2 regions of the Sphingomonas sp. genome follow, and region 2 is predicted to be linked to the other one. Evidence: riboswitches for the same ligand, from Rfam matches in the RefSeq annotation. Region 2 holds a riboswitch; the other holds the start of a gene.
The links. A riboswitch is a leader RNA that binds a small molecule or an ion and turns the genes downstream of it on or off. The one in region 2 is predicted to bind cobalamin.
Positions count from the first base shown of each region.

Region 1 (15,060 bases), 1.1 Mb from region 2:
TTTTCCCGTTCTGGGCCCACAGCTGGGGCTGGCTATACGTCGCCCTGCTCGCCTTCTGGGGCTGCCTCTATCACCGCGGCATCGTCAAATGGCGCGAGGCCGAAGGCATCATCTGAGCTTATAAGTCCAGCGCCATGCCTTGTTGGACGCGCCGCGTCCGCCACGGCAAGCGCATGCCGATATAATGGGGGAAAGCCGGTGACCGCTCTCACGCTTCACGAATATGCCGCCTCGGGGAATTGCTACAAGATCCGGCTGACGGCGGCGCATGCCGGGATCAAGCTCGATCGGCGCGAATATGACATCATGGCCGGCGCGACGCGCACCGCGGAGTTCCTCGGCCAGGTCAACGCCAATGGCCGCATCCCGGTGTTGCAGGTCGGTCCCGATTTCCTGCCGGAAAGCAATGCCGCGGCCTTCTATATCGCCGACGGCACGCCGCTGATCCCGTCCGACCGCTTCGAGCGTGCCGATCTCCTGCGCTGGCTGTTCTGGGAGCAGTATAACCACGAGCCCAATATCGCGACGGTGCGCTTCTGGAAGGGCTGGATCGGCTTCGACAATCTCAACGAGGTCCAGCGCGCCAATCTCGCGTCCAAGCAGGCAGGCGGCGAGGCCGCGCTGGCGCTGATGGACGAGCATCTCCAGCGTCGCGACTGGTTCGTGATCGATCGGCTGACCCTCGCCGATATCGTGCTCTACGCCTATACCCATGTCGCCGAAGAGGGTGGTTTCAGCCTCCAGCCTTATCCCAATGTCCGCGCCTGGCTGGATCGCGTCGCCGCGCATCCCTGTCACATTCCTATAACCGCATGATGATCGGGCTGTAACAATCCGCCGCCATAGCGCTCCCAGGCAAGGGCGAGGGGGCGCGGCGCATGACCACGATCACCAGGCTGACGTTCGGCGCGGCGGGCATCGCCGATTTTCACGCATCGCATCCGGCAATTCCCGAAAAGCCGGTGCTCGAGCGGCGGCGCTACCGCACGATCTGGATCAGCGATATCCACCTCGGCACGCGCGGCTGCAACGCCGAACTGCTCATCGACTTTCTCGATCATGTCGATAGCGAGTGCATGTATCTGGTCGGCGACATCGTCGATGGCTGGGCGCTCAAGAAACGCTTCTACTGGCCGGTCTCGCACAACGACATCGTCTGGCGCGTGCTCAAGCGGGCCAGGCGCGGCACCCGGATCGTCTACATCCCCGGCAATCATGACGAGATGTTCCGCCAGTTCGCGGGCCTCGATTTCGGCGGGGTCGAGATCCGCCGCCAGGCGGTGCACGAAACCGCCGATGGCCGCCGCCTGCTCGTCCTTCATGGCGACGAGTTCGATGCGATCACGCTGTCGCACCGCTGGCTCGCCTATCTGGGCGATGCCGCCTATGAGACCAGCATGGTGCTCAGCCGCTGGGTGAACGCCGTCCGCCGGATGCTGGGTCTGCCCTTTTGGTCGCTCAGCAAATACGCCAAGCACAAGGTCAAGAACGCCGTCGCCTTTATCTCCCGGTTCGAGGAGATCGTCGCGCATGAGGCCGGATCGCGCGGTGTCGATGGCGTCATCGCCGGGCATATCCACACCGCCGAAATGAGGATGATCGACGGCGTCGAATACTATAACGACGGCGACTGGGTCGAAGGATGCACCGCCCTGGTCGAGCATTTCGACGGTCGAATGGAGATTTTGCACTGGGCGGAGGAGATGGCAGCGCGGGATCGGGAGAAGACGCCGGCTATGGAGCGGCAGGCGGCCTGACGGGCGTGCGTATCGCGATCGTCACCGATGCCTGGGATCCGCAGGTCAACGGTGTGGTCCGCACGATCCAGGCGGTGCGCAAGGAGCTTGAGAAGCACGGCCATATCGTCAAGGTCATCTCGCCCGATCTGTTCCGCTCGCTGCCGTGTCCGACCTATCCCGAGATCCGCCTGGCGCTGACCCGGGTCGCTACCGTCGGCCAGATGCTGGAGGACTTTGAGCCCGAGGCGATCCATCTCGCCACCGAAGGGCCGCTGTGCATCGCCGCGCGGCGCTGGTGCATGCGGAACGGATTGCCGTTCACCACCGCCTATCACACCCAGTTTCCCGATTATGTCTCGGCGCGCACCCGGCTCCCGGCCGAATGGTTCTGGAATTATATCCGCTGGTTCCACGCCCCGGCGCAGGCGATCCTCGCGGCCACGCCCTCGATCCGCCGCTCGCTTGAGGAGCATGGCCTCCACAAGCTCAAGCCATGGGGCAGGGGCGTCGACTTGAGCAACTTCCATGCCGGCGTCGAACCCGATCCGGCGATGCGCGAACTGTCCGGTCCGATCCAGCTCTATGTCGGCAGGGTCGCGGTAGAGAAGAATCTCGAAGCCTTCCTGCAAACCGGTCATCCCGGTACCAAGGTCATTGTCGGCGACGGCCCGGCCCGCGCGTCGCTCGAAGCCAGATATCCCGATGCGATGTTCCGCGGCGCGATGTTCGGCCCGGCGCTCGCCGCCGCCTATGCCGCCGCCGACGTTTTCGTCTTTCCTAGCCGCACCGACACGTTCGGGCTGGTGATGATCGAGGCACTGGCCTGCGGCACGCCCATCGCCGGCTATCCGGTGACCGGGCCGATCGACATCGTCACGCCCGAGACCGGCGCACTTTCCGAAGACCTTGAGACCGCCATCGCCGAAGCCCTGACCAGGGACCGCGCCGCCTGCGCTGCCTATGGCCGCACCTTTACCTGGGAGGCCAGCGCGGCGCAGTTCTTCGCGGGATTGTGTCCGCTGATATCGCGACGCGCTGCCTGAAACATCCTTCCCTGGCCTCCGCCGGGGAGCGCTAATAGTCGGCTTGATGGTGCGCTATCCGCTTGCCCTCCCGCCCATCCGCGACTAAGTCAGCCTCCGTTACCGGCCGCCCGTGATGGGCGGCCCTTTCTATTTCTGGAGACTGCTCGTGGCCCAGCCGCTGATGCCCCATGCGACCGCCAGCTGGCTGGTCGACAACACCGCGCTCTCGTTCGAGCAGATCGCCGAGTTCTGCGGCCTGCACATCCTCGAGGTGCAGGCGATCGCCGACGATACCGCCACCGCCAAGGTGATGGGCCGCGATCCCGTCCGCGCGCATGAGCTGACGATGGAAGAGATCGAGAAGGGCCAGGCCGATCCCGATTATTCGCTCAAGATGCTCAAGGGCCCCGAGCAGGTCCGCCGTACCAAGGGCCCGCGCTACACGCCGGTCTCGAAGCGCCAGGACAAGCCCGACGGCATCGCCTGGATTCTGCGCAACCACCCCGAAATCTCGGACGGCGCGATCGGCAAGCTGATCGGCACCACCCGCACGACGATCACCGCGATCCGTGACCGCAGCCATTGGAACATCGCCAATATCGTGCCCAAGGACCCGGTCACGCTCGGCCTCACCACCCAGCGCGAGCTCGACGCCCTCGTCGCCAAGGCCGCCAAGGCTGCCGGCATCGAGGCCCCGGTCGACAACCGCCTCGAGGGCGACCGCGAGGCGCTGATCGAGCAGCTCCGCGCCGAGCGCGTTGCCGCCGCGGCCGCTGCCGACGCGATCGAGAATGGCGAGCCCGCCGCCCCGGTCGAGCACACCGCCGAAAGCCTGTTCAAGAGCTAAGTCGTGGCGGGGTGACCGCCGTGACTAACATCATTAGTCTTCCGCAACGCCAAGGGGCGATTCGGGAGCCTGATGATGTGCGACGAACATACCGAAGCCGATAACGCCGCCTTTCTGAAAGGCGCGCTCTCGCGCCGCGCGTTCGGCGCCGCGACCGCCGCCGCCGGCGCGATGATCGTCCTGCCGCGCGCCGCCAACGCGATGGCGGTCAAGGGCCGCGACGTGACGATCAAGACTGCCGCCGGCACCTGCGACGCCTATTTCGTCGCGCCCGCCAGCGGCAAGCATCCGGCGGTGCTGGTCTGGCCCGATATCTTCGGCCTGCGTCCCGCCTTCCGTCAGATGGCCGACCGGCTGGCGGAATCGGGTTATGCGGTGCTGACGGTCAATCCCTTCTACCGCTCGCTGACCGCACCGGCGCTGGCGGCGAGCGGCGACCGCGACGCGATCTTCGGCAAGGCCGCCGAGGCCCGCAAGTTGCTGACGCCGGAAGCGGTGATCGTCGATGCGACCAGTTTCATCGCCTTCATCGACAAGCAGCCCGAAGTCGATCGGAAGCGCGGCATCGGCACCACCGGCTATTGCATGGGCGGCCCGCTGGTGATGCAGACCTGCGCCGCCGTCCCCGGACGCGTCCGCGCCGGCGGTACCTTCCATGGCGGCGGGCTTGCTGCCGATCCGTTCCTCGCGCTCGTGCCCAAGATGCAGGCCAGTTTCCTCATCGCCGTCGCCCAGAACGACGATGCCAAGGCGCCGGGCGACAAGGACAAGGTCCGCGCCGCGCTCGCTGCAGCCAATCGCCCGGCCGAGATAGAAGTCTATCCCGCGCAGCATGGCTGGTGCCCGCCCGATAGCCCGGTCTACGATCAGGCCCAGGCCGAAAAAGCATGGGGACGGTTGCTGGCGCTGCTCGGCAAGGCGCTTGCCTGACGCTTGCCGTCCGAGTTTCTGTTCGCTATTTGTTCCGATATTGAAACGAATCGAAGGAACGCGTCATGGCCGCCGATCTGGTCTTCTACACGAATCCGCAATCGCGTGGCCGCATCGCCCGCTGGATGCTCGAAGAGATCGGTGCGGCTTACGAGACGGTGGTGCTGGGCTATACCGACACCATGAAGCGGGCCGAATATCTCGCCGTCAATCCGATGGGGAAGGTTCCGGCGATCGTCCACAAGGGCAAGGTGGTGACCGAGGGGGCGGCGATCTGCGCCTATCTTGCCGATGCGTTTCCCGATGCCGGCCTCGCACCAACGGACGCCGAGCGCGCCGATTATTACCGCTGGCTGTTCTTCGCGGCCGGGCCGGTCGAGCAGGCGGTGACCAACAACCACGCCAAATTCATCCCCACGCCCGAGCAGGGCCGGATGTTCGGCTACGGAAACTATAACCAGACCGTCGATGTGCTGGAGCAGGCGGTACGGGCACACGACTATATCGCCGGCGACCGCTTCACTGCCGCCGACGTCTATGTCGGCTCGGCGATCGGCTGGGGCATGATATTCGGAACGCTGCCCAGGCGGGATGCCTTCACTGCATACTGGGATCGCCTGACCGTGCGCGATGCGTATAAGCGTGCGAACGAGCTGGACGACGCCGTCGTGGTGCCGACGCCGGCCTGACAGGGCGTTATCCGGGGGGAAATATGAGCGGTTTGAAGCGAATCGAGCGTGTCTTTGAGAATGGGCTGTTCGCCTCGCGCTGGCTGCTCGCGCCCTTTTATGTCGGGTTGATCGCTGCGATCGGTTTGCTCCTGATCGTCTTCGTCCGCGAATTCTTCCACGCCGTGCCGCAGATCTGGGTGATGAGCGTCGAGGAGGCTATCCTCAACGTGCTTACCCTGCTCGATCTGGCGCTGGCCGCGAACCTGATCCTCGTCGTCATCCTCGCCGGTTACGAGAGCTTCGTATCCAAGATCGATACCGAGGGGCATGAGGATCGCCCGGCCTGGATGGGGACGACCACCTTCTCCGGACTGAAGCTGAAGCTCTACGCCTCGATCGTCGCCATCTCGGGCATCCAACTGCTCAAGGCGTTCATGGGCGTCGGCGGCGAACCGGTGCCCAAGGAGGAATTGATGTGGATGACGATCATCCACTTCGCCTTCGTGGTGACCGCGGTGCTGTCGGCGCTGACAGATTATCTGTCGGCGCGGGGATCGAAGGGTTCGGCGAGTTGAGCCATTCGCGCCGGTAGTTCGGCCATCACCGCCGCGCGGGCCTCGGGGCTGGTTTCGCCCCACATCGCGATCTCGTCGATCGTGCGGCCGCAGCCTAGGCACCAGCCGGTCTCGCCGTCCATCACGCAGATATCGACGCACGGGGTTTCGATCACGGGCAGATATTCGATCACTTCTTCGCCCATTTTCCCAGCCACGCGGCCATTTGCGGCGGCGTCAGCAAGGCCGCCTCGCCCAGCCCGAGCACCTCGGCACGGTTGAGCAGCTTTCCACTGTGCGGGTCGATCACGAACAGCGCCGGCACCGCATCGAGCGAGATGCCGTAGCGCGCGGCGATATCCATATTGCGGTTGAAGCGGCCGACATCGACCGAGACCAGCTCGAAATGCCGCGCGATCCACGGCCGCATCTCGGGCAACTCGGTGACGCTGGCGAAGACGCGGCAATCGATGCACCAATTGGCGCCGAAATCGATGAGTAGCCGCTTGCCGGACTTGCGGGCCCGCGCCGTCGCGCCGGCGATGTCCGCATTCGCATCGGCCTCGGCATCATAGGGCGCGGCCAGCGGTTGCGGCAGTTGCGCCAGCGTCCGTACCGAGAGCCTTGGCGGCGCGACCTGTGCCAGCGCGGCGCCGGGCAATGCCAACGCCAGCAGCGCGGCTGCCGCGCGGATCATGCGCTCAGGGTGAAGTTCAGGAAATCAGGGAGCGGGCCGTTCCAGCCATCGTCCGGACCGTCATCCTCCGCCTCGCGGCGACGCGATTCGTCGCGGCGCGTATCGCCTCGCGGCGGGCGCGATTCGCGCTCCGGGCGCGGGGCGCGGGGCGCGCGTTCTTCCCGGGGCGCACGCTCCTCACGCGCCGGCCTGGTTTCGGACGCCGGCTTCTCCGCCCGGTCCGCCTTCGCCGCGGGCTTGCCGCGACCGCGCCCGCGTTTGGGCGCTTCCTCGCTTGGCGCGTCATCGCCAGCATCCGGAGCCTTGCCCCCGGGAACGGCGACGCGCTCGATCTTCTGGCCGGTCAGCTTCTCGATCTCGGCGATGTTCTCGGCGTCTTCGGGCGTGATCAGCGTATAGGCGGTGCCGGTGGCGCCCGCCCGCCCGGTGCGGCCGATGCGGTGGACATAATCGTCCGGGTGCCACGGCGCGTCGAAATTATAGACGTGACTCACGCCCTTGATGTCGAGCCCGCGCGCGGCGACGTCGGAGGCGACGAGGAGATTGATCTCGCCCTTCTTGAACTTGTCGAGCTCGGCCAGCCGCGCCGGCTGGTCCATGTCGCCATGGATCTCGCCCGAGCGGAAGCCGTATTTCTTGAGGCTCTTGTTGAGCTCGCGCACCGTCGTCTTGCGGTTGCAGAAGATGATGCCGGTCTGGACGTCGTCGGCCTCGAGCAGCGCCCGCAGCGCCTTGCGCTTCTCGAACGCGCTCGACGGCACGGGCACGAGCCGCTGGGCGATGTTGGTGTTGGTCGTCGCCGGCCGCGCGACTTCGATCTGTTTGGGATTGTCGAGGAACTTGTCAGCCAGCTTCTTGATCACCGGCGGCATCGTCGCCGAGAACAGCAGCGTCTGGCGCTGCTTGGGCAGCTTGGTGCAGATCGTCTCGATATCGGGGATAAACCCCATGTCGAGCATCCGGTCGGCCTCGTCGATCACCAGCAGATTGCAGCCGGTCAGCAGGATCTTGCCGCGCTCGAACAGGTCCATCAGCCGGCCCGGCGTCGCGATCAGCACATCGACGCCGCCCTGCAGCGCCTTGACCTGATCGCCCATCTGCACGCCGCCGATCAGCAGCGCCATCGATAGCTTGTGATTGACGCCATATTTGTCGAAATTCTCGGCGACCTGCGCCGCCAGCTCGCGGGTCGGCTCGAGGATCAGCGAGCGCGGCATCAGCGCGCGGGTGCGTCCTTCGCCGAGGATGTCGATCATCGGCAGCACGAACGCCGCGGTCTTGCCGGTGCCGGTCTGGGCGATGCCGATCAGGTCCCGGCCCATCAGCACGGACGGGATCGCCTGCTTCTGGATCGGTGTGGGCTCGCTATAGCCCGCATCGGTCACTGCGCGCAGGAGTTCGTCGGAAAGGCCGAGATCGGCAAAGCTCATGAATTTATCCGGAAAACGGGCATGGGAAGCCCATGCCGCTAAGCCTGCACGCGCTTGCGGATTTGCCCGGAAATGTCAAGGGAAACGGGGTCTGGTGCGCCTTACTTGACGGGCACGAGGCTGCGGAAGTTCTCGATGCTGCACGAACGGCCCGAGCGCGAGCGGAAGGAATCGCGGCCGGCGCAGATTTTCTCGTCCTTGGTCGGCTTGACGTAGAAGCCCGAATAGAAGCCGAGCGCTGGGCAATCGTCGCCCAGATTGACGCGCAGCAGCTTGCCGTCGTTGAGCAGCAGATCGATGCTGTTGGCGCGGTTGACCGAATAGCCGGCGATCTTGCTGATCTTGACGCAATCGTCGGCCTTCTTCTCCTTGAAGGCCATGGGGGCCGCCGATCGCATGACGATCGTTGCCGACATCGTCACCCGCGGGACATGCACGGTGATGTGCTGCTGCTGAAACAGCTCGGCCGCGCGCGTCCATTCGGGCGGCTCGGGCGAAGCGCCCGGCGCGGCGAGGAAAAGCAGCAGGGGAGCGGCGGCAAACGGCGTGTTCAGCATGTCGGCTATGGTTTCTACCGCAAATCCTTGAACAGTGGATGAACTAACCCTGTACATGCTACCTGCCGCCGCCATGAAGCCCGCGCAAGCCCAGCTCGTCGAGACCGTCCGCCAGCGCTTCGGCGACAAGGCGGTGACCACCGATGCCGACACGATCGCGCCCTGGCTCAGTGATTGGCGCGGGCGGTACCGCGGCGCGGCGCCGGCGATGCTGACGCCCGCCTCGCGTGACGAGGTCGCGGCGATGGTGGCGCTGGCGGCGGACGCGCGGGTCGCGCTGGTGCCGCAGGGCGGCAATAGCGGCATGGTCGGCGGCGCGACGCCCCCGGCGGACGGATCGGCGCTGCTGCTGTCGCTCCGCCGGATGAACCGCATTCGCGCGCTCAATCCCGAATCCAACCTCGCCATCGCCGAGGCGGGCGTGATCCTCGCCGATTTCCGAGAGGCCGCCGAGCGGGCCGGGCGCCGCTTCCCGCTCGATCTCGGCGCGCGCGGCAGCGCCACGATCGGCGGCCTGGTCTCGACCAATGCCGGCGGCACCCAGGTTCTCCGCTTCGGCAATATGCGGCAGCTCGTCGCCGGCGTGGAGGCGGTGTTGCCCGACGGATCGATCCATGACGGGCTCGCCCCGCTCAAGAAGGACAATCGCGGCTATGACCTTAACCAGCTGCTGATCGGCGCCGAGGGCACGCTCGGGATCGTCACCGCCGCGACGCTGCGGCTGGCGCCGGGCCTCGTCTCGCGTGCGGTCGCCTGGGTCGGGCTGGAGAGCCCGGCGAAGGCGCTGGCGCTGCTCCGCGCGATCGAGGCGAAGACCGATGCCGTCGAGAGCTTCGAGATCTTGCCGGGTCCGGTGCTCGATCTTGTCGTCGGTCACATCCCCGGCACCAGGGCTCCGCTCGAATCGCGTCATCCCTGGCACGTGCTGATCGAGGCGGTGTCGATCGATGCCGCCGCCGAACCGCCCGCGTCGCTGCTCGAACGACTGCTTGGTCCGGCGCTCGAAGCGGGACTGGCTGGCGACGCGGTGATCGCCGCCAGCGAAGCCCAGGCCGAGGCGTTCTGGAAGATCCGCCATTCGATTTCCGAATCGGAGCGCGCCGCCGGCCCCGCGGTCCAGCACGACATCTCGGTGCCGGTCGATGATATGCCGCGCTTCATGATCGAGGGCGCGGCGGAGGCCGAGCGGCGCTTTCCCGGCACCCGCGCCATCGCCTATGGCCATCTTGGCGACGGCAACGTTCATTTCCACGTTCGTGCCCCGCACGGCATGGATGCCGCCACCTTCCATGCGGGCGACGCGGCGGCGATCACCCGGCTGGTGCACGACATGGTCGTCGCGGCCGGCGGGTCGATCTCGGCCGAGCATGGTATCGGCCAGATGAAGCGTGCCGAACTGGAACGGCTGGGCCCGCCAGCCAGGATTGCGGCGCTGAGGGCGATCAAGGCGGCATTGGACCCGCGGGGGATTCTCAATCCGGGGAAGCTCGTGACGCTTGCGCCGGAAGCCGCCACGCCATAGACGCGCTAGCGCATTTCACAGCATTCGCAGATTTTTTCGAATTCGGTTTTCAGGAGAGTAAGATGGCCAGCGCGCCACAGCAGCAGCTTCCGTTGTTCTATAACCAGCTCGAACCGCTTTCGAGCCAGGTTCACGGCGATCTCAAGGTTCGCGTCCTCGACAAGGCGCCGTTCCTCGCCAAGCATCACGCCGTGCCGGTCACGGTCGAGGAATTCCCCCTCGTCCAGCGCTACATGCCGATCGTCTTCTCCGCCGGCGAGGATCCCGTTCCGCTCGCGTTGATGGGTCTCAACGAAGGCGTCAACGTCTTCATCGACGATGAAGGCAAGCTGATCGATCCGAACTTCTATGTTCCGGCCTATATCCGCCGCTATCCCTATCTGCTCGCCCGCCTGCGTCCCGACGCCGACGAGCTGTCGCTGTGCTTCGATCCGACCTCGGAGACGATCGGCAAGTTCGACGAGGGCCAGCCGCTGTTCGAGAATGGCGAGCCGAGCGCGGTGACCAAGGAAATCCTGGCGTTCAACGAGCAGTTCGAACAGGCCGGTCAGCGCACCGCGATGTTCATGAAGGACTTGCAGGAGCTCGACCTGCTGACCGACGGCGAGACCTCGATCCAGCCCGACGGCGCCGAGCAGCCTTTCGTGTATCGCGGCTTCCAGATGATCGACGAGAAGAAGCTCAACGAGCTGCGCGGCGACCAGCTTCGCAAGATCGTGCAGAACGGCATGTTGCCGCTCATCTATGCGCACCTGTTCTCGCTGCAGCTGATGCGCGACGTCTTCGCCGCGCAGGTTCGCCTCGGCAAGATGCCGCAGCCGCAGCTGGTTCCGCCGGCCGTCTGAGACGCCAGCAACCGCGCTGAACGATTGGAGCGCGGCGATCGCCCTTCGCGGGGGGTGATCGCCGCGCTCTTTTTTCGGGTCTTGCAATGTAGGATTCCGCCTGCTTGGCTGAAAACCCAGCGTGCCTCGGCTCTGAAATCGCTGGCCGAGATCATCCAAATCCGATGCCCATGGTCAGTGCGACCATTGGGACCATTCGCGCCGGATTGGCCTGCGCTCGACAGGTTTCCGAGGCGTTCATGCCTCCATCCCAGTGCCTCGCAACGGCTGGCCGCTGACTGGGCACGGTCTCCCGCAGCCCCTTGAACAATCTGACCTTTCACCTATATTTGTCCTGTACGACCTTGTGTTCCCCCTTTCGCGAGGTCGTGCGGCACACCTTCGGGTGTGTCTCCTCCCTGAACCTTGGCCACCTCGTGGGTAACCGCGGGGTGGTTTTTTTATGTGCTGCTTCCGCTACTCAGCGGCGAGCGCGGCGGGGAGGGCCTCGTCGGCCAGCGCGTCGATGATCGCGCGCAGCAGCTGCACCGCCGCCTTCAGCCCCGGCCCGGGCTGGTCGAACGCGGTGTCGAGATAGAGGCTGCGGTCGAACTCCAACTGGATCGCATGCACCCCGCGTCGGGGATCGCCATGCTTCTCCAGAATGTGACCGCCCGAATAGGGCGTGTTCGCGGCGCAGGCGATGCCATGGGCGCGGGCCACGCCCTCGATCCGCCCGGTGAAGCGCGCCGCCGCCGATTTGCCGAAGCGGTCGCCCAGCACCAGCCGGGGCGCCGAGGCCGGATCGCCCAAGGGCGGCATCGAATGCACGTCGAGCAGCACCGCCACGCCGAACCGGGCTCGTGCCGAAGCGAGCGCGGCGGCAACTGCGGCGTGGTAGGGCCGGTGATCCTCGCGGATCCGCGTCTCGACCTCGTCCGCCGACAAGCGCCGCGACCAGATATCGCCCGAACTGCCGACGCGGCGTGGTACCAGCCCCAGGCCGCTGCGCAACTTGGCCGATAGCGGCGGTCCGCCGGCGCGGGCGCCGTCGTCCAGCCGGGGGTCGCGCTCCTGCTCGCTGCGGTTGAGGTCGATCCAGGCGCGCGGGCGCTCGGCGACGAACAGCGTCTCGCATTCGCGCGCGCCCAGCGCGATGGCATCGGCGTGGCGGTCTTCCAGTCCGCGGATGCCCGCCAGCGGCACGCGCAACGCCGCGCGCAGCGGCAGCGGATAGTCGCGCCCGGCATGCGGCACCGACAGCACCACTGGGCTGATCGGTTCCTTGGAGCCATAGAGTGCGAACGGCGGGGTTGCGGTCACCCGTTCAGCCTAGGCACGCCGCGCCCGCGCGGCAATGCGTGGCTGGAAAATCTTAAGGGCTTTGAGCTATGTACCGGCTCGAATGATTGGGGTGGGGCAACGATGATCCGGATTCTGCTGGCCGAGGACGATCGCGTGATGCGGGAATATCTCACCCGCGCGCTCGAGCGGTCGGGCTATGCCGTCAGCGCGGTCGATCGCGGCACCGAGGCGCTGCCCCTGCTCGAAAATGAGCGGTTCGATCTGCTCCTCACCGATATCGTCATGCCGGAAATGGACGGCATTGAGCTGGCGCAAAAGGCCAGCGAACTGGCGCCCGACATGCGGGTGATGTTCATCACTGGCTTCGCGGCGGTCACGCTCAAGGCCGGAAAGCAGGTCCCGCAGGCGCGGATCCTCTCCAAACCCTTCCATCTGCGCGACCTGGTGCTGGAGGTCGATCGGCTGTTCGAAGCCGAGAATGCCAGCCTGAATTAAATCGCGTTTCGGGTGCTTGCGCGGGGGCACAACCCCCGCTAGAGGCGTCCGACCATTGAGGGCGTGTAGCTCAGTGGTAGAGCACTGTGTTGACATCGCAGGGGTCGCAAGTTCAATCCTTGCCACGCCCACCATTCAAAAAGCCCGCTGAGGCCCTTGGTCTCGCGGGCTTTTTATTGCCCGGCGAATAGCTCGCCAGTTGCCCGGTCCGAGCCGGGCTTGTGCTTTAAATCATGGATTTCGCGGGCGTGGGCAGGCCGAGCCCGCTGCAATAGCCGATAAGCGACGGATTGCTGTCCGGCATGGGGAAGAACGGGTCGGCGGTGCATTCGCCGATCAGGTCCAGCATCGGGCAGCCTGCGACATTCGTCCGATTATTATAGAGACGATGCCGATTTGGCTGCCACGTGATCGAGAGCGACGAATCCGCTACGAACAGGGTTCGCGTGCCGAGCTTCGGCGGCGTGACATCTATCAGATTCCCGGTCGGATCCTCCCATACGCTATGGCAGTTGCCGAGCACGCATTGTGGAAATTGCCATAGTGCCCAACCCAGTACGCGACGCCCGCCCGCCACGCTAACGCGATGGTTAGCGGATACGTGACAAAAATCGGGCGAATAGCCTGCGCCGACATCGACATAATCAAGGAATATCGGGTCCGGCAGACCCCAAAGGGCCAGGAACTGCAGAACGTCGGGGTCTGTCGGTTGTGGCAGAGTGAACAAGGTGAATCCTATCCGGGGCGCTTCTGGATTCTATACTCCACATCGCCCGTCAGCGCATCGTCGAGCGCCGCCGCGAGTGTTTCCAGCCGATGGTCCGAGCAGTACTGGGCGCTGGCCGACGCCCGGGCCGGTGATCTCGTCGCTATAGCGGGCGGTCAGCCCGACCCAGCAAGACACAATCCATCCCGATGCGGGAGCGTAACGACCGGCTCGCCTGTAGGTTCCCCGTTGCGCAATGCAGCATGCGCGACTAGAGGCCGGCTCGTGACAGGTTCCCCGCAAGGGGATCAAAAAGGGAATTCGGTCCGATGCCGAAGCTGCCCCCGCAACTGTGACCGGTTAGTTGCCGCGCCATCATGCCACTGAGCGAAAGTTCGGGAAGGCGGCGCGCCAGCGTTGACCCGGGAGCCAGGAGACCTGCCCGTCACGGTCGATTCCTTTGCGCGGGCGGGGTGCACCGGGCGAACGAGGGGCGAAATCCCTTGCGTGAGCGACACCGAACCGGGTCGCCTGCGCCACTTCAGGCAAACGGCCCAAGCAATGGGTGTCTTGTTATGAAGTTCAAATTCCTCCTCTGCGCCTCGGCGGCGCTGCTGCCGGCATTCCCCGCCTTCGCACAGACCGGCCCTGACGATGACGACACGATCGTCGTCACCGCCACCGGTATCGCCCAGCCGATCGATCAGGTCGGTCAGGCTGTCACCGTGCTCGATGCCGAGACGATCCGCACCCGCCAGGACGTCAGCGTTGCTGATCTGCTCGCGACCACGCCCGGCGTGCGCTTCAACCGCACCGGCACCACCGGCTCGGTCACCGGCATCTCGCTGCGCGGCGCCGAGACCAACCAGACCCTGGTTCTGGTCGATGGCGTCAAGGTCAACGATCCCAGCGCGATCGGCGACGGCTTCGATTTCGGCAACCTGCTGATCGGCAATATCAACCGGATCGAAGTGCTGCGCGGGTCGAACTCGGTGGCCTATGGCAGCCAGGCGATCGGCGGCGTCGTCAGCGTGACCACCGTCAACCCCACCGACGGGTTCGCGGCGAACGCCTCGGCCGATTACGGCTACAGCAACACGCTCAACGGCAAGGCGAACATCGCCGCCGGCAGCGGCATGGTCTCGGGCTCGGCGGGCATCGCCTATTTCGACACCGACGGTATCTCGTCGGCGGCGCGTTCGTTCGGCGCGACCGAGAAGGACGGCTATCGCAACCTCACCGCCAATGCGAAGCTCAAGGTCGCCTTCACCGACGCGGTCAGCCTCGATCTGCGCGGCTATTACATCGATGCCGATCTCGATCTCGATGCCTTTTTCGGTCCGCCCGCCGACACGCCCGACGTCAGCAAGTCGCAGCAATATGTCGGCTATGCCGGCCTCAACGCGGCGTTGTTCGGCGGCGTGCTCAGCAACCGGCTGGGCGTTACCTATTTCAAGCACGACCGCGACTATTATTTCGCGCCCAGCAACGCGCCGGATTATGGCTATTCGGGCAAGACGCTGCGCTTCGAATATCAGGGCGTGCTGCAGCCGGTCGAGCAGGCGAAGCTGATCTTCGGCTATGAGCATGAGCGCCCCGAATACACCTTCTTCGGCTTTGGCTCGACCAGCGCGGCCAAGGCGCGGCTCGACAGCTTCTACGGCCTTGCCGTGGTCCAGCCGGTCACCGGCCTGTCGGTCACCGGCGGCGTGCGCCATGACCAGCACAGCCAGTTCGGCGGTGCGACCACGTTCGGCG
Region 1 is NZ_JAHBZI010000001.1:883,894-898,953, forward strand. Features, by position in the region: gene KF730_RS04400 (hypothetical protein) at 1-116, shown strand, start outside; gene KF730_RS04405 (glutathione S-transferase family protein) at 199-816, shown strand; gene KF730_RS04410 (UDP-2,3-diacylglucosamine diphosphatase) at 879-1,757, shown strand; gene KF730_RS04415 (glycosyltransferase family 1 protein) at 1,763-2,782, shown strand; gene KF730_RS04420 (DUF1013 domain-containing protein) at 2,946-3,611, shown strand; gene KF730_RS04425 (dienelactone hydrolase family protein) at 3,687-4,541, shown strand; gene KF730_RS04430 (glutathione S-transferase family protein) at 4,607-5,230, shown strand; gene KF730_RS04435 (TIGR00645 family protein) at 5,254-5,787, shown strand; gene KF730_RS04440 (DUF1289 domain-containing protein) at 5,748-5,972, opposite strand; gene KF730_RS04445 (thioredoxin family protein) at 5,957-6,463, opposite strand; gene KF730_RS04450 (DEAD/DEAH box helicase) at 6,460-7,893, opposite strand; gene KF730_RS04455 (hypothetical protein) at 7,995-8,450, opposite strand; gene KF730_RS04460 (FAD-binding oxidoreductase) at 8,524-9,972, shown strand; gene KF730_RS04465 (SapC family protein) at 10,035-10,817, shown strand; gene KF730_RS04470 (N-formylglutamate amidohydrolase) at 11,274-12,119, opposite strand; gene cpdR (cell cycle two-component system response regulator CpdR) at 12,222-12,596, shown strand; tRNA gene KF730_RS04480 (tRNA-Val) at 12,656-12,730, shown strand; gene KF730_RS04485 (hypothetical protein) at 12,823-13,323, opposite strand; cobalamin riboswitch at 13,576-13,763, shown strand; gene KF730_RS04490 (TonB-dependent receptor) at 13,878-15,060, shown strand, end outside.
Region 1: it holds a riboswitch for cobalamin, as region 2 does, so the genes downstream of both, KF730_RS04490 (TonB-dependent receptor) here and metE (5-methyltetrahydropteroyltriglutamate--homocysteine S-methyltransferase) in region 2, are expected to answer to the same signal.

Region 2 (15,060 bases):
CCGGCGCGATCGACGTCTGCGGCACCGGCGGCGACGGCCACCACACCCTCAACGTCTCCACCGCCGTCAGCCTGGTGGTCGCCGCCGCCGGCGTCCCCGTCGCCAAGCATGGCAACCGCGCCGCCTCCAGCAAGGCCGGCGCCGCCGACACGCTCGAAGCGCTCGGCCTCGACCTCGACCGCGCCGCCGCCGCCGCCGAGGATACGCTCGGCGATCTCGGCATCGCGTTCCTGTTCGCGCAGCATCACCACCCGGCCCTCGCCCGCATCGGCCCGATCCGCCGCCGCATCGGCCGCCGCACGATCTTCAACCTGATGGGCCCACTCGCCAATCCGGCCCATGTCACCCGCCAGCTGATCGGTATCGCCCGCCCGGACTATGCCCCGATCTATGCCGAGGCGCTCGAGCAATTGGGTACCGAGGCCGCGGCGGTGATCTCCGGCGACGAAGGGCTCGACGAACTCTCCACCGAAGGCGCCAGCATCGCCGTCAATGTCGGCCGCGCGTCGCTCCCGGCCCGCATCGCCCCCGAAGACGCGGGCCTCCCCCGCCACCCGCTCACCGCGATCCGCGGCGGCGATCCCGAATATAACGCGGTGGCGCTGCGCCGCCTGCTCCAGGGCGAGCATTCCCCCTATCGCGACGCCGTCCTCCTCAACGCCGCCGCCGCGCTGATGGTCGCCGGCCACGCCGCCGATCTGCGCGAAGGCGTGGAGGAAGCCGCCGAAACCCTCGACAAGGGCCTTGCCAACGCCCTGCTCGACTGCTGGATCGCCTATTAGATGAGCACGATCCTCGACCGGATATTGGAAACCAAGCGCGCCGAAGTCGCCGCGCGCAAGGGGGCGTGGCAGCCGTCTGAAGGCGTCTCGCCAGTTCGCGGTTTCAAGCGTGCGCTGGAGAAGAAAATCGCCGCAGGCGGCTACGGCCTGATCGCCGAGATCAAGAAGGCCAGCCCGTCCAAGGGCCTGATCCGCGCCGATTTCGACCCCGCCGCGCACGCCCGCGCCTATGAAGCAGGCGGCGCCGCCTGCCTCTCCGTCCTCACCGACCGCGACTATTTCCAGGGCCACGAGGACTATCTGATCGCCGCCCGCCAGGCCTGTTCGCTACCGGTCTTGCGCAAGGATTTCATGGTCGATCCGTGGCAGGTCGCCGAATCCCGCATGATCGGCGCCGACGCGATCCTGATCATCGTCGCCGCGCTTTCGGACATGCAAATGGCCGAGATCGAAGCCGCCGCGATCGATCACAACATGGACGTCCTCGTCGAAGTCCATGACGAGCGGGAGCTCCAGCGCGCCTATCGCCTCAAGTCGCGCCTGATCGGGGTGAACAACCGCAATCTCAAGGACTTCGTCGTCGATTTTGACCGCACGCTCGAAGTGCTGAAGGACGCCCCTCCCGGCTGCACCTTCGTCGCCGAAAGCGGCATCACCGGCCATAACGATGTCCGCCACCTCGCCGACAATGGCATCAAATGCTTCCTCGTCGGCGAAGCGCTGATGCGCCAGCCCGATATCGAGGCCGCCACCCGCGCGCTGCTGGGCTAACTTCTTCTCCCCTCCCGCTTGCGGGAGGGGTCGGGGGAGGGCATGTCAAGATGGTGAGCCAAACGGACAACTCCTCCCCTAGCGCCTCCCGCAAGCGGGAGGGGAACTTGACCCATCTCAACGCCGCCGGCGAAGCCCATATGGTCGATGTCGCCGGCAAGCCCGTCACCGCCCGCGAAGCCGTCGCCACCGGCCGCATCACCATGTCCGCCGAAGCCGCGCGGGCGATCCGCGAAGGCAGCGTCAAGAAAGGCGACGTCCTCGCCACCGCCCGCATCGCCGGGATCATGGCCGCCAAGAAGACCGCCGAGCTGATCCCGCTCTGCCACCCGCTGCCGCTGACTCGCGTGGCGATCGACCTCGCCCCCGACGAAACCGGCGTCACCGTTACAGCCACCGCCGCCACCGAAGCCCAGACCGGCGTCGAGATGGAAGCCCTCACCGCCACCACCGTCGCGCTGCTCACCCTCTACGACATGGCCAAGGCCCTCGATAAGGCGATGGTGATCGGCGAGGTGCGCCTGCTTTCGAAAAGCGGCGGCAAATCGGGCGATTGGCAGGCTTAACTCCTCCTCCCATCGGGAGAGGAAATTACCGCCGAAAACACTCCGGCGCATGGTCGTTGACCATCCCCACCGCCTGCATGAACGCATAGACGATCACCGGCCCGACAAACTTGAACCCCTTCGCCTTAAGCGCCTTGGACATCGCCTCCGAAACCGGCGTCTGCGCGGGCACACGCACTCCGTCATTCACTTGAGGCGCGCCTCCGGCCAGCCCCCATAGCCAGTCCGAGAAATCCTCCCCCGCCTCGGCCATCGCGCAATAAATCCGCGCCGCACCAATCGTCGCCTCGATCTTGGCCCGCGCCCGGATGATGCCCTCGTCCGCCATCAGCCGCTCGACATCCGCCGGTCCGAACGCCGCCACCTTGACCGGATCGAACCCGGCGAATGCCCGCCGGAACCCCTCGCGCCGGTGCAGGATCGTCCGCCACGATAGCCCCGCCTGGAACCCCTCCAGCATCAGCATTTCCCACAGCGTCCGGGCATCGCGCACCGGCACGCCCCATTCGGCATCGTGGTAAGCCTGCATCAGCGAATCGTCGCCGGCCCATGCGCATCGCGTCATCTCGTTCATGAAATGTTCTTATCTGGACAAGCCCGCAGCCGCAAGCCAAACCAGCGCCCATGACGCTGCAACTCTTCGCCCACCCCTTCTCCTCCTATTGCTGGAAGGTGCTGATCCCGCTCTACGAGAACGATACGCCGTTCGAATATCGCCATATCGAGCATGAGGGTGTCTTCGCCGAGCTCGCAACGCTGTGGCCGATCGGCAAATTCCCGGTGCTGCGCGATGGCGGCAAGACCATCGTCGAGACCAGCGCGATCATCGAGCATCTCCAGATTCACCATCCCGGCCCGGTCCAGCTGATCCCCGGCGATCCCGATCAGGCCATCGAAGTCCGCATGCTCGATCGCATCTTCGACAATTATGTGATGAACGCGATGCAGCCCCTCGTGAACAACGCGATCCGCCCGGAGGAGAAGCGCGACGCCTTCGTTGCCGAGGGCGTCCACGCCATGCTCGACAAGAGCTACGCCTGGCTCGATGCCCGCATGGCCCAACGCGAACAGGATGGCCGCCAATGGGCCGCGGCGGATCGCTTCAGCCTCGCCGATTGCGCCGCCGCGCCGTCGCTCTTCTACGCCGACTGGGCCTATCCGATTCCGGAGCAGTTCGCGCATCTCAAGGCCTATCGCGCGCGCCTGCTCGCCCGGCCCAGCGTCGCCCGCGCCGTCGATGAGGCCCGTCCATACCGGTCGTATTTTCCCTTAGGCGCGCCGGACCGCGATTAACCCTCCCGCTTAACGCGGCCTTCAGCCCCCGCCCCCACACTCAAGTTGAGCCGGGTGGGGTATTTTTGGCTATGCGACAAGGACTTGCGTCCTCCACGATCTTCAGTCTGGCGGCCGATTTTCCGGCAGCGGAGCCGCTTGCCCTCGGCCATGCCGATCTCGACGCCGCGACCCTGACCGGCGAGCGGATCGCCCTCCCCTGTTCGCTGCGCAAGCTCAACGCCGCCGGCGCCACGCTCCATCACGATGCCGCGCTCACCGAGGGTGACGCGCTGTCGCTGACCCTCGCCAGCGGCCAGTCGATCCCGGGCACCATCGCCTGGACGACCGGCGAGACCGCCGGCTTCGTCTTCGATGCCCCCATCGATGTCGTCGGCACCGTCGCGCGCACCCTCGCCAGCCTTCCCGCCGAGCGCCGCCAGATGCCGCGCATCGAGCTCCACCAGACCGTCAGCGTCCATCACAAGGGCGCGATCGAGTTCACCCGCAGCCGCAATCTCTCGCAGGGCGGCGCATCGGTCGAGAGCCGCCGCCTGCTGCTGCCCGAAGATCCGGTCCAGATCAGCTTCGATGGACTGCGCCCGATCGACGGCACGATCAAATGGGCGAGCGATGGCCAGGCCGGCATCGAATTTGACGAGCCCTTGCCGTGGCAGATCCTGATGCCGTGGTTGCGCCAGGTCCAGCAGACCCCGGCACACCCGATCCGCTCGGGCGCCTTCCCCGTCCCCGGGCTGATCCCGGATGCCCATGCCATCCAGCTCGACGCCCCGGCGCGCGTCCGCGAAGGCGTGCGCTGGTGGAACGTCCGGCTCCGCGGTCTCACCTCGCAGCTCGTCGAGTTCGAAAGCCGCGCCCCGCTGACGCAGGGCACACCGCTCTGGATCGCGCTCCCGCATATTGGCGGCGCGCCGGCCTCGGTGCTCGAAACCGATCAGCACCGCTATCTCTGCGAATTCCGCCTGCCGCTGCGCCCCGGCGAACTGAGCCTGATCTCGAGCGGAGCCTGATCCCGCCCCCGGTTGCCGACGGCACGGGATGATGCGACTGTCCGTAAGGTGCCGGGAGGGCGGATATGACGCAGGGGATTTCGGCGCGATCGATGGCAATCGCGCTGGCACTGACCGCCTTGTCCGCGCTGGCCGTCCTCGCTCTGCTCACCGCGCTCGGCCCCGATTGGTCGGTCTATGCCCCGGCCACCTGCACCGCGACGCATTGCTTCTGCGAGATGCCGCGCACCGGCGATCTGGTGCTGCAGCCCGCCGATAGCTGGTCATCCTATGGCTATGTTCTCGCCGGCTTCCTGATGATCGTCATCGCCGGCGGCCGCGACCGGGTCTCGGCGATGCCGCCGCTCGCGGCGCGCACGCTGGGGCTGACCGCGATCGCCGTCGGGCTCGGCTCGGTGCTGATGCACGCGACGCTGACTCTGTGGGGCCAGTTCGTCGATGTCGCCGGCATGTATCTGGTCGGTTCGTTCCTGCTGGTCCGCGCGCTGGCGCGGTGGCGGAGTATCCCCGATGGCCGCGCCGTCGCGATCTACGCCGCGCTCTGCGCCATGCTGATCGCGGTGCTGATCCTGATGCCCGAAGTGCGCCGCTGGCTGTTCGCGGTGCTGCTGATCCTCGCCATTCTCGTCGAGCTGGTCTTCGCCCGCCCGCTCCGTCCCGGCGCGCGCATCGGATATTATCTCGGCGGCATCCTCGTCAACGCGACGGGCTTCGCGGTCTGGATCCTCGATCAGCAGGGCCTCGCCTGTTCGCCGCACAGCCTGCTCCAGGGCCATGCCGCATGGCACCTCCTCGGCGCGATCTCGCTGTGGCTGAGTTTCGGTTACTATCGCAGCGAGCGCCTGCCCCGGCCCGCCGCCGGCACCTGATCGCCGTACCCTGACTCCGGGGGCATGGTTAACAGCTTGTTAGAGGATCGCCCCTAGCGTCGAGCCGAGGTTCATGGCTGGAAGGTGCCCCGATGGCTGACATGCCGTCATTCCCCTATTTCTCGGTTCCCAGGGAAGCACGCTGGGGGAAGTCCGTCGCCGGCCGCGCCCCGCGCGAGATCGATCCGCACAGCGGCACCCGCCTGCGCATCGCCCCGACCGACAAGATCGCCTCCGCCGGCAGCTGCTTCGCGCAGCGCATCTCGGAATCGCTCCAGGCCAGCGGCTATAATTATTTCGTCACCGAGGAAGGCGCGCCGTTCCTCTCGCCCGAGCGCCGCCGCGACCTCAACTACCGCATCTATTCCGCCCGCTACGGCAATATCTACACCGCGCTCCAGCTGCTCCAGCTCTTCCACCGCGCCTTCGATCGCTTCGCCCCCGCCGAGCCGCTGTGGCAGCTTCCCGAGGGCGGCTGGGTCGATCCGTTCCGTCCCTCGGTCCAGCCCGGCGGGTTCCAGAGCGAACGGGAATGCCTGAACGACCGCGCGTCGCATCTCCGCGCCGTCCGCCGCATGTTCGAGGAAGCGGATGTCTTCGTCTTCACCCTCGGCCTCACCGAAGCCTGGCTCAGCAAGGAGGACGGCGCCGTCTTCCCCGCCTGCCCCGGCTCGCCGCTCGGCGGCGCCTTCGATCCCGCCGCCCATGTCTTCCACAATTTCAGCGTCGCCGAAGTCACCTCGCATCTCGACCAGTTCGTCGCCGAGTTCGCCGCGGTGAACCCCGCCGCCCCGATTCTCCTCACCGTGTCGCCGGTCCCGCTCCTCGCCACCTATGAGCAGCGCCATGTGCTCCAGGCGACCACCTATTCGAAATCGGTGCTCCGCGTCGCCGCCGAGGAGGCGGTCCGCAAGCACCCGCACGTCCATTATTTCGGCTCGTACGAGATCGTCACCGCCACCGGCGACAGCGCCGCCTATTTCCTCGAAGACCGCCGCGCCGTCTCCGACGCCGCCGTCGCCCATGTCCTCGAATGCTTCCATCGCCAGTTCACCGGCGCCGAAGCCCCGCCGTCCGCCACGAACCGCGATCCGCTCCCGCTCGCGCCCGCATCCACCCGACCGATGTGCGACGAAGAGCTGGTCCTCGCCGCCCTCGCCGCCCAGAATCCCGGCGCCCGCCAGTGACCATCGAGCCGCTCGGCGCGGTCTCCCCGATCCACATGATCGGGGAAAGCCACAGCCTCGTCTTCAACAATCTCCTGTTCCGCGCCGAGGAACGGACCTTCCTCTGCCGCACCCGCTTCCTCGCCACCCTCAAGGCCGCCGACTATCTCGCCGGCGGCAATCTCGACACCGGCTATGCCGAGGCGCTGATCGCCGAGGGCATCCTCGATGCCGAGCTGCGTCCCGCCTTCCTCCACGCCGAGCCGTCCGCCGCCTTTCTCGCCGGCGCGCCGATGCTGGCTCCGCCGATGGTGTTGTTCGCCGGCGATCTCGATCTCCACGGCCTGTTCCGCCAGCTCGGCAACGCCTATGATTTCGTCCTGCCCGACGATCCCCATTTCGGTATCGACGCGGCGAAGCAGAGCATGGCCCATGCAGATATCCACGCGCATATCGCCGCCTGCCTCGCCCCCTTCCTCGATGCCGTGCGGATGCTTCAGGGCGTCGGCTTCAGCCGGATGATGATCCACTGCCTGCCCCCGCGCACCCCGGACGCCCAGGCCGCGTCGAACTGGACCGGCGGCGCGATCATCGACGCCCCGATCCGCGCCAAGCTGACCCTGCTCGCCAACCGTCTCCTCGCCGATTTCTGCGCCGAGACCGCCATCCCCTTCATCGACACCTGGCCCGAGCTCACCGAAGCCGGCCTGCTCCGCCCCGAGTTCGAGCTCGACGGCTGCCACGTCAACCGCGCCTCGGCGCTGGTCTCGCTGGACAAGATCGCCGCCACCCTGCGCGATCGGACCGCCAACATCGCCAATCCCATCCGCTACGGCCATGCCGCCCGCCAGGCCGAGCGCCATGCGCCCTCGGAAGCCCATCCCGAATACCCGCTGCGCTGGGCCCAGACCGGCCTCGTCCACGACCAGCTCGGCGCGGATGCCCTCGCCCGGCTCTCCGCCGGCCTGACCTTCGATCGCACCGGCAATCCCCAGGCCCGCCCCGACTGGGTCGGCAGGCCGCGCGCCGGCCAGCCCGGTATCACCCTCGCCGAACCCGCCGGCACCTGGCTGACCCACGCCGCCCGGATCTTCAGCCAGGGCCAGGCCGCCGCCCTGCTCCACGCCGGCTCCAGGCGCGATCTGACCGTCGCCAGCGCCCGCCCCATCCGCTACGCCGCCAACGCCACCGCCACGCCCCTGCCCGCCCCACCCGGCACCCGCCGCGCGATCGTCATGCTGTCGGCCACCGACCGCCTGACCTTCACCACCTCCGAAGGCACGCCCGTCGCGCCTCCGCCCACCGGACACGGCACCCTGATCGTCTACGACCCCGAACGCCTCCACGTCGAAGTGAACGCCGGCACCGAAGACATCGACCTGATCGAACTGGCGATAACCCCGCGCCTGTCGGGCCAACCGTTCCGCGTGACATGGGCCGGCCATTGCGACTGGCCCGCCGATCCGTTCCTCTATTCGGTGGCGGACATGAAGGCCGCGCCGGAATTCCCGGAAGCCATCTTCCGCGAGCGCTCGCGGCGCTGAAAACCGGCTCGGAACGCCAAACCTCAGCGGCACCCGCACTCCTAATATAAAGAATTCTTTATATCCCGATTGACGCCGCGCTCGCGAAGGCGGATACCGGGCCCGTCAAGGTTCTCCGGCCGGGCTGATCCGCGCCGGAGCTAAGACGGGAAGCCGGTGCGCCTTCATGGGCAAAGCCGGCGCTGCCCCCGCAACTGTAAGCGGCGAGCGGCGATCCAATCATGTCACTGGGGTTCGCCCCGGGAAGACGGATCGACCGCGCTGACCCGCGAGCCAGGAGACCTGCCTTCGACGCCATAACGTCCACCGGCGGGGTGCCCGGTCTGGTCGCTTGCATGCTGCGCGGCCGGTTGCGGTCGCGTGCCTGTTTGTGCCTGGCCCGGCGCTTCGCCCCATTCTTCGGGGTTGAAGAACATGACTGTCACTGTTGCCACATTGGGTTTCCCGCGCATCGGTCCGCGCCGGGAGCTGAAATTCGCGCTCGAGAAATTCTGGAGCGGCAAGACCGGCGAGGCCGAATTGCTCGAAGCCGCGGCCGGGCTGCGCACCGCCACCTGGGCGCGCCAAAACGGGCTCGGAGTCGATTGGCTGCCGTCCAATGATTTCTCGCTCTACGACCATGTTCTTGACACCAGCGTGATGCTGGGAGCGGTCCCGGCACGGTATGCGGCGGCCGATGGCCAGGCCGATCTCGCCACCTATTTCGCGATGGCGCGCGGCACCACCGGCGGCGGCTGCGGCCATGCGCACGGCACGGGTTCGGGCAGCGTCACCGCTGGCGAGATGACCAAATGGTTCGACACGAACTATCATTACATCGTGCCGGAGATCGAGCCGGGCCAGAAGCTGGCGCTCGGCAAGAGCAAGATCGTCGATGAATATCGCGAGGCCAAGGCGCAGGGCTATGAAACGCGTCCGGTGCTGCTCGGCCCGGTCACCTGGTTGAGCCTGGCCAAGGGCCAGGGCGTCGATCCGTTCGACCTTCTCGACGAGGTGCTCGGACTGTACAATGTCATTCTCGGCCATCTCGCGCATGAAGGTGCCGAATGGGTGCAGATCGACGAGCCGATCCTCGTCACCGATCTGAGCGAGCAGCAGCGTCGCGCCTTCACCCGCGCCTATGCCCGGCTCGCGCGATCCGGCCCGAAGATGATGCTGACCACCTATTTCGGCGGCCTTGAGGACAATCTGGGCTTCGCCGCCGCGCTTCCGGTCGCCGGCCTGCATGTCGATCTCGTGCGGGCGCCGGAGCAGCTCGATGCGGTGCTGAAGGCGGTACCGAAAACGCTGCTGCTCTCGCTCGGCGTGATCGACGGCCGCAATATCTGGCGTGCCGATCTCGAGGCGCTGCTCGACTGGATCGAGCCGATCGCGGCGACGCGTGACCTGGTGCTGGCGCCATCCTGCTCGCTGCTCCATGTGCCCGTCGATCTCACCCTCGAACCCAGGCTCGACGACGAACTGAAGCAATGGCTGGCCTTCGCGGTGCAGAAGATCGCGGAGCTCGACCTGCTCAAGCGCGCGCTCAACGATGGCCGCGCCAGCGTGGCCGGGCAGCTCGCGGCCTCGGCTCAGGCCGCCGCGAATCGCCGCACCTCGACCCGCATTCACGATCCGCTGGTCCAGGCCCGTATCAGCGGCGTCACCGCCGCGATGCGCGAGCGCCAGGCCGGGCATGCCGAGCGCATCCGCGCCCAGGCGGAAGTGCTGGGCCTGCCGCTGTTTCCGACGACCACGATCGGATCGTTTCCCCAGACCGCTGAAGTCCGTCACGCCCGCGCCGAGCATAATCGCGGCAATCTCGACGATGCCGCCTATCAGCAGTTCCTGCGCGAAGAGACCGCGCGCGCGATCCGCTGGCAGGAGCAGGTCGGGCTCGACATGCTCGTCCATGGCGAGTTCGAGCGCAACGACATGGTGCAGTATTTCGGCGAGCAGCTCGCCGGCTTCGCCTTCACGGTCAATGGCTGGGTGCAGAGCTATGGCTCTCGCTGCGTCCGCCCGCCGGTTCTCTATGGCGATGTCTCGCGGCCCGAACCGATGACCGTTGAATGGTGGCGCTATGCGCAATCGCTGACGGACAAGCCGATGAAGGGCATGCTCACCGGTCCGGTGACGATCCTCAACTGGAGCTTCGTCCGCGACGATCAGCCGCGCGAAGCCTCCTGCCGCCAGATCGCGCTGGCGATCCGCGACGAGGTGACCGATCTCGAACGGGCCGGCTGCAAGGCGATCCAGATCGATGAAGCCGCCCTTCGCGAGGGTCTGCCCCTTCGCAAGCGCGACTGGCAGCATTATCTCGACTGGGCAGTGGATTGCTTCCGGCTCTCGGCGGCGGGCGTGGGCAACGCCACCCAGATCCACACCCATATGTGCTATTCGGAGTTCAACGAGATCCTGCCCGCGATCGGCGCGATGGATACCGACGTCATCTCGATCGAGACCGCGCGATCGCAGATGGAGCTGCTCGAAGGCTTCGCAGAGTATCGTTACCCCAGCGCGATCGGGCCGGGCGTCTACGACATCCATTCCGCCCGCGTGCCCGGCGAGGATGAGATGGTCGCGCTGATGCGGCTCGCCCAGCAGCATCTCGCCCCGGCGCAATTGTGGGTGAACCCGGACTGCGGGCTCAAGACCCGCCGCTGGGAGGAAGTGAAGCCCGCGGTCGAGGCGATGGTCGCCGCCGCCCGCGCGCTGCGCGCCGAAACGCTGGCCGAGGCGTAAGGGAGATGGCGGAGACGAAGGCCGCTGGCGAGCCGGTGCAGCTCATCGACATGGTGTTCCCCGGCGACTCCAACCACCACGGCACGCTGTTCGGGGGCGTGGCGCTCGCGCATATGGACAAGGTGGCGTTCCTCGCCGCCAGCCGCCATGGCCGGGCGCCCTTCGTCACCGCCGCTTCCGACAAGATCGATTTCGCCGCGCCCGCGAGGGCCGGCGACATGGTCGAGGTGACCGGCCGCGTCGTGCGGGTCGGCACCAGTTCGCTCGATGTCGAGGTCGAGCTGGTCGCCGAAGCGCCGGTTTCGGGCGAGCGGCGGCTGTGCACGCGCGGCCGCTTCACCCTGGCGGCGGTGAAAGGACCGGAGACGCGGTTGCCATTGCCGCCGCTCGTGGAAGCGGCAGCCGGGCCCGAAGGCTGGCTGCGGATGGCCGAGATGGTCTTCCCGTCACAGACCAATCATTACGGCACGCTCTATGGTGGCGATGCGCTCAAGATGATGGGCAAGGCCGCCTTTATCGCCTCCACCCGGCACGCGCGGGCGGTAATGGTGATGGCGGCCTCCGATCGCATCGATTTCGTCTCGCCGATCCGGCAGGGCGAGATGGTCGAGCTGGCCGCACGCGTGGCGATGACCGGGCGCAGTTCGGTGCGCGTGGATGTCGAGCTATGGGCGGAGAACCTCCTCGATGGGGAACGGCGTCACGCGGCGACGGCACGCTTCACCATGGTGAGCGTGGACGCGAATGGGCGGGCGCTGATGTTTGGCGGCGGGGACCGTTGAGCGGATGATGCATATTACCGCCCCTTCCCCCCGGCCCCGCGCTCCCCTACTCCTCACGCGATGCCCGCTCCCCTGCTCCCCGTCGCCGAGGCCCAGTCCCGCCTCCTCGCGCTCGCCACCCCGCTCGCCATCAAGCAAGTCCCCCTCGCCGACGCCGCCCATCGCTATGCCGCCGCCGGCATCGTAGCCCTGCGCACGCAGCCCGCCGCCGATCTCTCGGCGATGGACGGCTATGCGATCCGCTTCGCCGACCTGCCCGGCCCGTGGCAGGTCATCGGCGAAAGCGCCGCCGGCCGCGGCTTTGCCGGCGAAGTCGCCGCATCCCAGGCCGTCCGCATCTTCACCGGCGCGCCGCTGCCCGTCGGCACGGACACTGTCCTTGTCCAGGAAGAAGCCGCCCGCGACGGCCCGCGCCTGACGCTCGCCGGCGCGGGCCCGTCCACGCCCGGCCGCAATGTCCGCCGCAAGGGACTCGATTTCGCCGAGAGCGAGACGCTGATCCGCGCCGGCCAGCGCATCACGCCCGCCGCGCTCGCCCTCGCCGCTATCGCCGGTCACGCAACGCTCCCCGTTCGCGGCAAGGTCCGCGTCGCCATCGCCGCCACCGGCGACGAGCTTGTCGCGCCCGGCACGCCGCTCGCCGCGGACCAGATCCCCGAGACCAACCGGCTGATGCTCACGGCGCAACTCGCCGATCTGCCGGTCGAGATCATCGATCTCGGCATTCTGTCCGATGATCTGGATGCCCTCACCGCCGCCTTCCGCGCGGTCGATGCCGATCTCCTCGTCACCAGCGGCGGCGCCTCGGTCGGCGATCACGATCTCGTCCGCCCCGCGCTCGAAGCCGCCGGCGGCTCGATCGACTTCTGGCGGATCGCCCTGCGCCCCGGCAAGCCGATGCTGGCCGGCCGCCTCGGGCGTGCGTTCGTCCTCGGCCTGCCCGGCAATCCGGTCTCGGCCTTCATCACCACCATGCTGTTCGTCCGCCCGCTCGTCGCGCGCCTCGCGGGCGCCGCCGATCCGCTGCCGCGGACCCGCATCGTCCCGCTCGGCGAAGCGCTCGCCGCCAACGAGGCCCGCACCGATTATCTACGCGCCGAAATCCGCGATGGCCGCGCTTTCGCCTCGACGATCCAGGATTCGTCGATGCTGCGGACCCTCGCCCGCGCCGACTGCCTGATCCTCCGTCCGCCGCATGCCCCGGCCGCCAAAATCGGCGACTCGGCGGAAATCCTACAGATCGCTTGACAGCGCCGCGGAACATTGCATAAACGTTCCTCGTCTGTTCCAGACGGGAGAATTTGGATGCTCACGCGCAAGCAGCACGAGCTGATCTGCTTCATTGCCGACCGCCTCAACGACACCGGCGTGTCGCCCTCGTTCGAGGAGATGAAGGAGGCGCTCGATCTCAAATCCAAGTCGGGCGTGCACCGGCTGATCTCGGCATTGGAGGAGCGCGAATTCATCCGCCGCCTCCCCAACCGCGCCCGCGCGCTTGAAGTGTTGAAGGTGCCGGAGCGCGGTGCTGCGCCAAAGTCCGCGGCAGCTTCGCCAACCTCCGCATCAACGACTATTTCGTCCTCGGCGCCCTTGCCCGCGCCCGCCAACGACGTCATCGAAATCCCCCTCCACGGCCGCATCGCCGCCGGCACCCCGATCGAGGCGCTGGAGGGCGCGTCGATGCTCCCGGTGCCCGCCGCCCTGCTTGGCTCGGGGGAGCACTATGCCCTTGAAGTTGCCGGAGATTCCATGGTCGAGGCCGGCATTCTCGATGGCGATTACGCGCTTATCCGCCGCACCGAAACCGCGCGCGATGGTGAGATCGTCGTCGCCCTGATCGACGATGCTGAAGCGACGCTGAAGTATTTCCGCAAGGAGGGCGCGATGATCCGCCTCGACCCCGCCAACCGCGACTATAACCCCCAGCGCTACCGCCCCGATCAGGTGCGCGTGCAGGGAAAGCTCGCCGGGCTGCTGCGGCGTTATTGAGATTGCGGGCAGCGGGCGTCCGCTGCCCTTAGTCGATAAATTCGGTGAAGCTGACCCGGCGGTCGCCGTTGCTGTCGAGATCGTGGAAAGTCGCCCGGTCGGGCGGCGTTCCGATGAACGTCATCCGCAGCGGCGCGGCATATTCCCCGGCATCGAGCAAACCGTCACCGTCCTCGTCCAACGCATCGAACCCGCGCCGCAAGGACGCGATGGCGTGCGCCGCGAACTCCTTCCGCGTCACCAGCCCGTCGCCGTCACGGTCGAGTACCGCAAAAGCGGGCACCTCGCGGCAGATCGCGAAGGAACGCGGACCGTTGCCCAGCCAGCCGCGCTTGAGCGGCAGCGCTAGCGCGACCGGACAACGCGTTTCCCCGCCCGGGACCTCGGCCTGGGTCACCACGCCATCGCCATTGCGGTCCAGTTCGTCGAAACCCGCGCCATAATCGGGCCGCGCGGCGACCGGGCTCATCACTACCGCCAATGCGAGCAAGGCGATAACCGCCAGCGGCCCCGCTATACCGTGCCGCGCTCGGCCATGCCCCTCGACAAATCGCCGGATCGCGTCGCTCATCGTCACGCCATCGGCCCGGCAGCGCTCGGCGAAAGCCGTTTTCGCCGCGAACGGCAGCCGCACTTCGATCGTCTCGCTCTTCTTGGAACTGGTCATGCCCGCAATCAGCCACGCCTCGCGCCGCGCGCAAAGCAAAACCTTGTCCGGACAGGATTATCAGCGCTTCTGCGCCGCCAGCTCCTTCTCGAATCCGGCCTCCGCCGCCTTCGCCCGCCGCCGCAGCTCACCCGGATCGACAAAGGCGTTTTTATCCCCCGCCACCAGCCGTTTGCGCTTCGCTTCCATGTCGAAGCCGGTCGGGTGAAAGTTCAGGAACACATCCGCCTTGATCGCCTTCAACTTGGCGAAGGTCGCACGGAAATCGCTGACCGCCGCGTCATACCCCTTGCCCTTCACCAGCGGCTGATCGGCCACGGTGATGCTGCATGCGAAGATTATGTCGTGCCCACCCGCCCGCATCGTCCAGCTCGTGCAGCCCTTGGTGTGCCCCGGCGTCAGATGCGTGGTCAGCGTCGTCCCGCCCAGCGTGATCGCCTCGCCATCGCTGAGCAGCGCATCGACCCGCACCTTGGGGAACGGGCCGAGATCGGACCGATAATCGACGCTTCCCGCCTCCAGCGCCGGCATGTCTGCCGCGCTCGCCAGCAGCCGCGCGCCGGTCAGCCGCTTTAGCTCGGCCAGCCCGCCGCTATGATCCCAATGCGCGTGGTTGATCAGCAGGATCTTCACGTCGTCGAGCCTGAAGCCGAGCCTGGCGATGTTCGCCACGATCTGCGGAACGCTCTCCTCCATCGCGCCGTCGATCAGGATATGCCCCTCGGGCGTCGTGATCAGATAGGCCGCGATGCCGGCGGTGCCGACATAATGGACGTTCCCCGCGATCGTGAACGGCGTCACCGGCGCGTTCCATTCCCTGCGGACCTGAACCCAGTCAGTGTCCTGCGCGGCGACCGGCGCCGCCAGCCCCGCGAGCAGCGCCGCCGCGATTGCGCG
Region 2 is NZ_JAHBZI010000001.1:1,971,943-1,987,002, forward strand. Features, by position in the region: gene trpD (anthranilate phosphoribosyltransferase) at 1-782, shown strand, start outside; gene trpC (indole-3-glycerol phosphate synthase TrpC) at 783-1,553, shown strand; gene moaC (cyclic pyranopterin monophosphate synthase MoaC) at 1,604-2,119, shown strand; gene KF730_RS09965 (DNA-3-methyladenine glycosylase I) at 2,145-2,693, opposite strand; gene KF730_RS09970 (glutathione S-transferase family protein) at 2,744-3,412, shown strand; gene KF730_RS09975 (PilZ domain-containing protein) at 3,484-4,422, shown strand; gene KF730_RS09980 (ceramidase domain-containing protein) at 4,488-5,291, shown strand; gene KF730_RS09985 (GSCFA domain-containing protein) at 5,384-6,478, shown strand; gene KF730_RS09990 (hypothetical protein) at 6,475-8,001, shown strand; cobalamin riboswitch at 8,093-8,306, shown strand; gene metE (5-methyltetrahydropteroyltriglutamate--homocysteine S-methyltransferase) at 8,416-10,725, shown strand; gene KF730_RS10000 (hotdog domain-containing protein) at 10,731-11,507, shown strand; gene glp (gephyrin-like molybdotransferase Glp) at 11,568-12,755, shown strand; gene lexA (transcriptional repressor LexA) at 12,813-13,496, shown strand; gene KF730_RS10015 (EF-hand domain-containing protein) at 13,525-14,163, opposite strand; gene bla (subclass B3 metallo-beta-lactamase) at 14,224-15,060, opposite strand, start outside; gene KF730_RS10025 (ComEC/Rec2 family competence protein) at 14,999-15,060, opposite strand, start outside.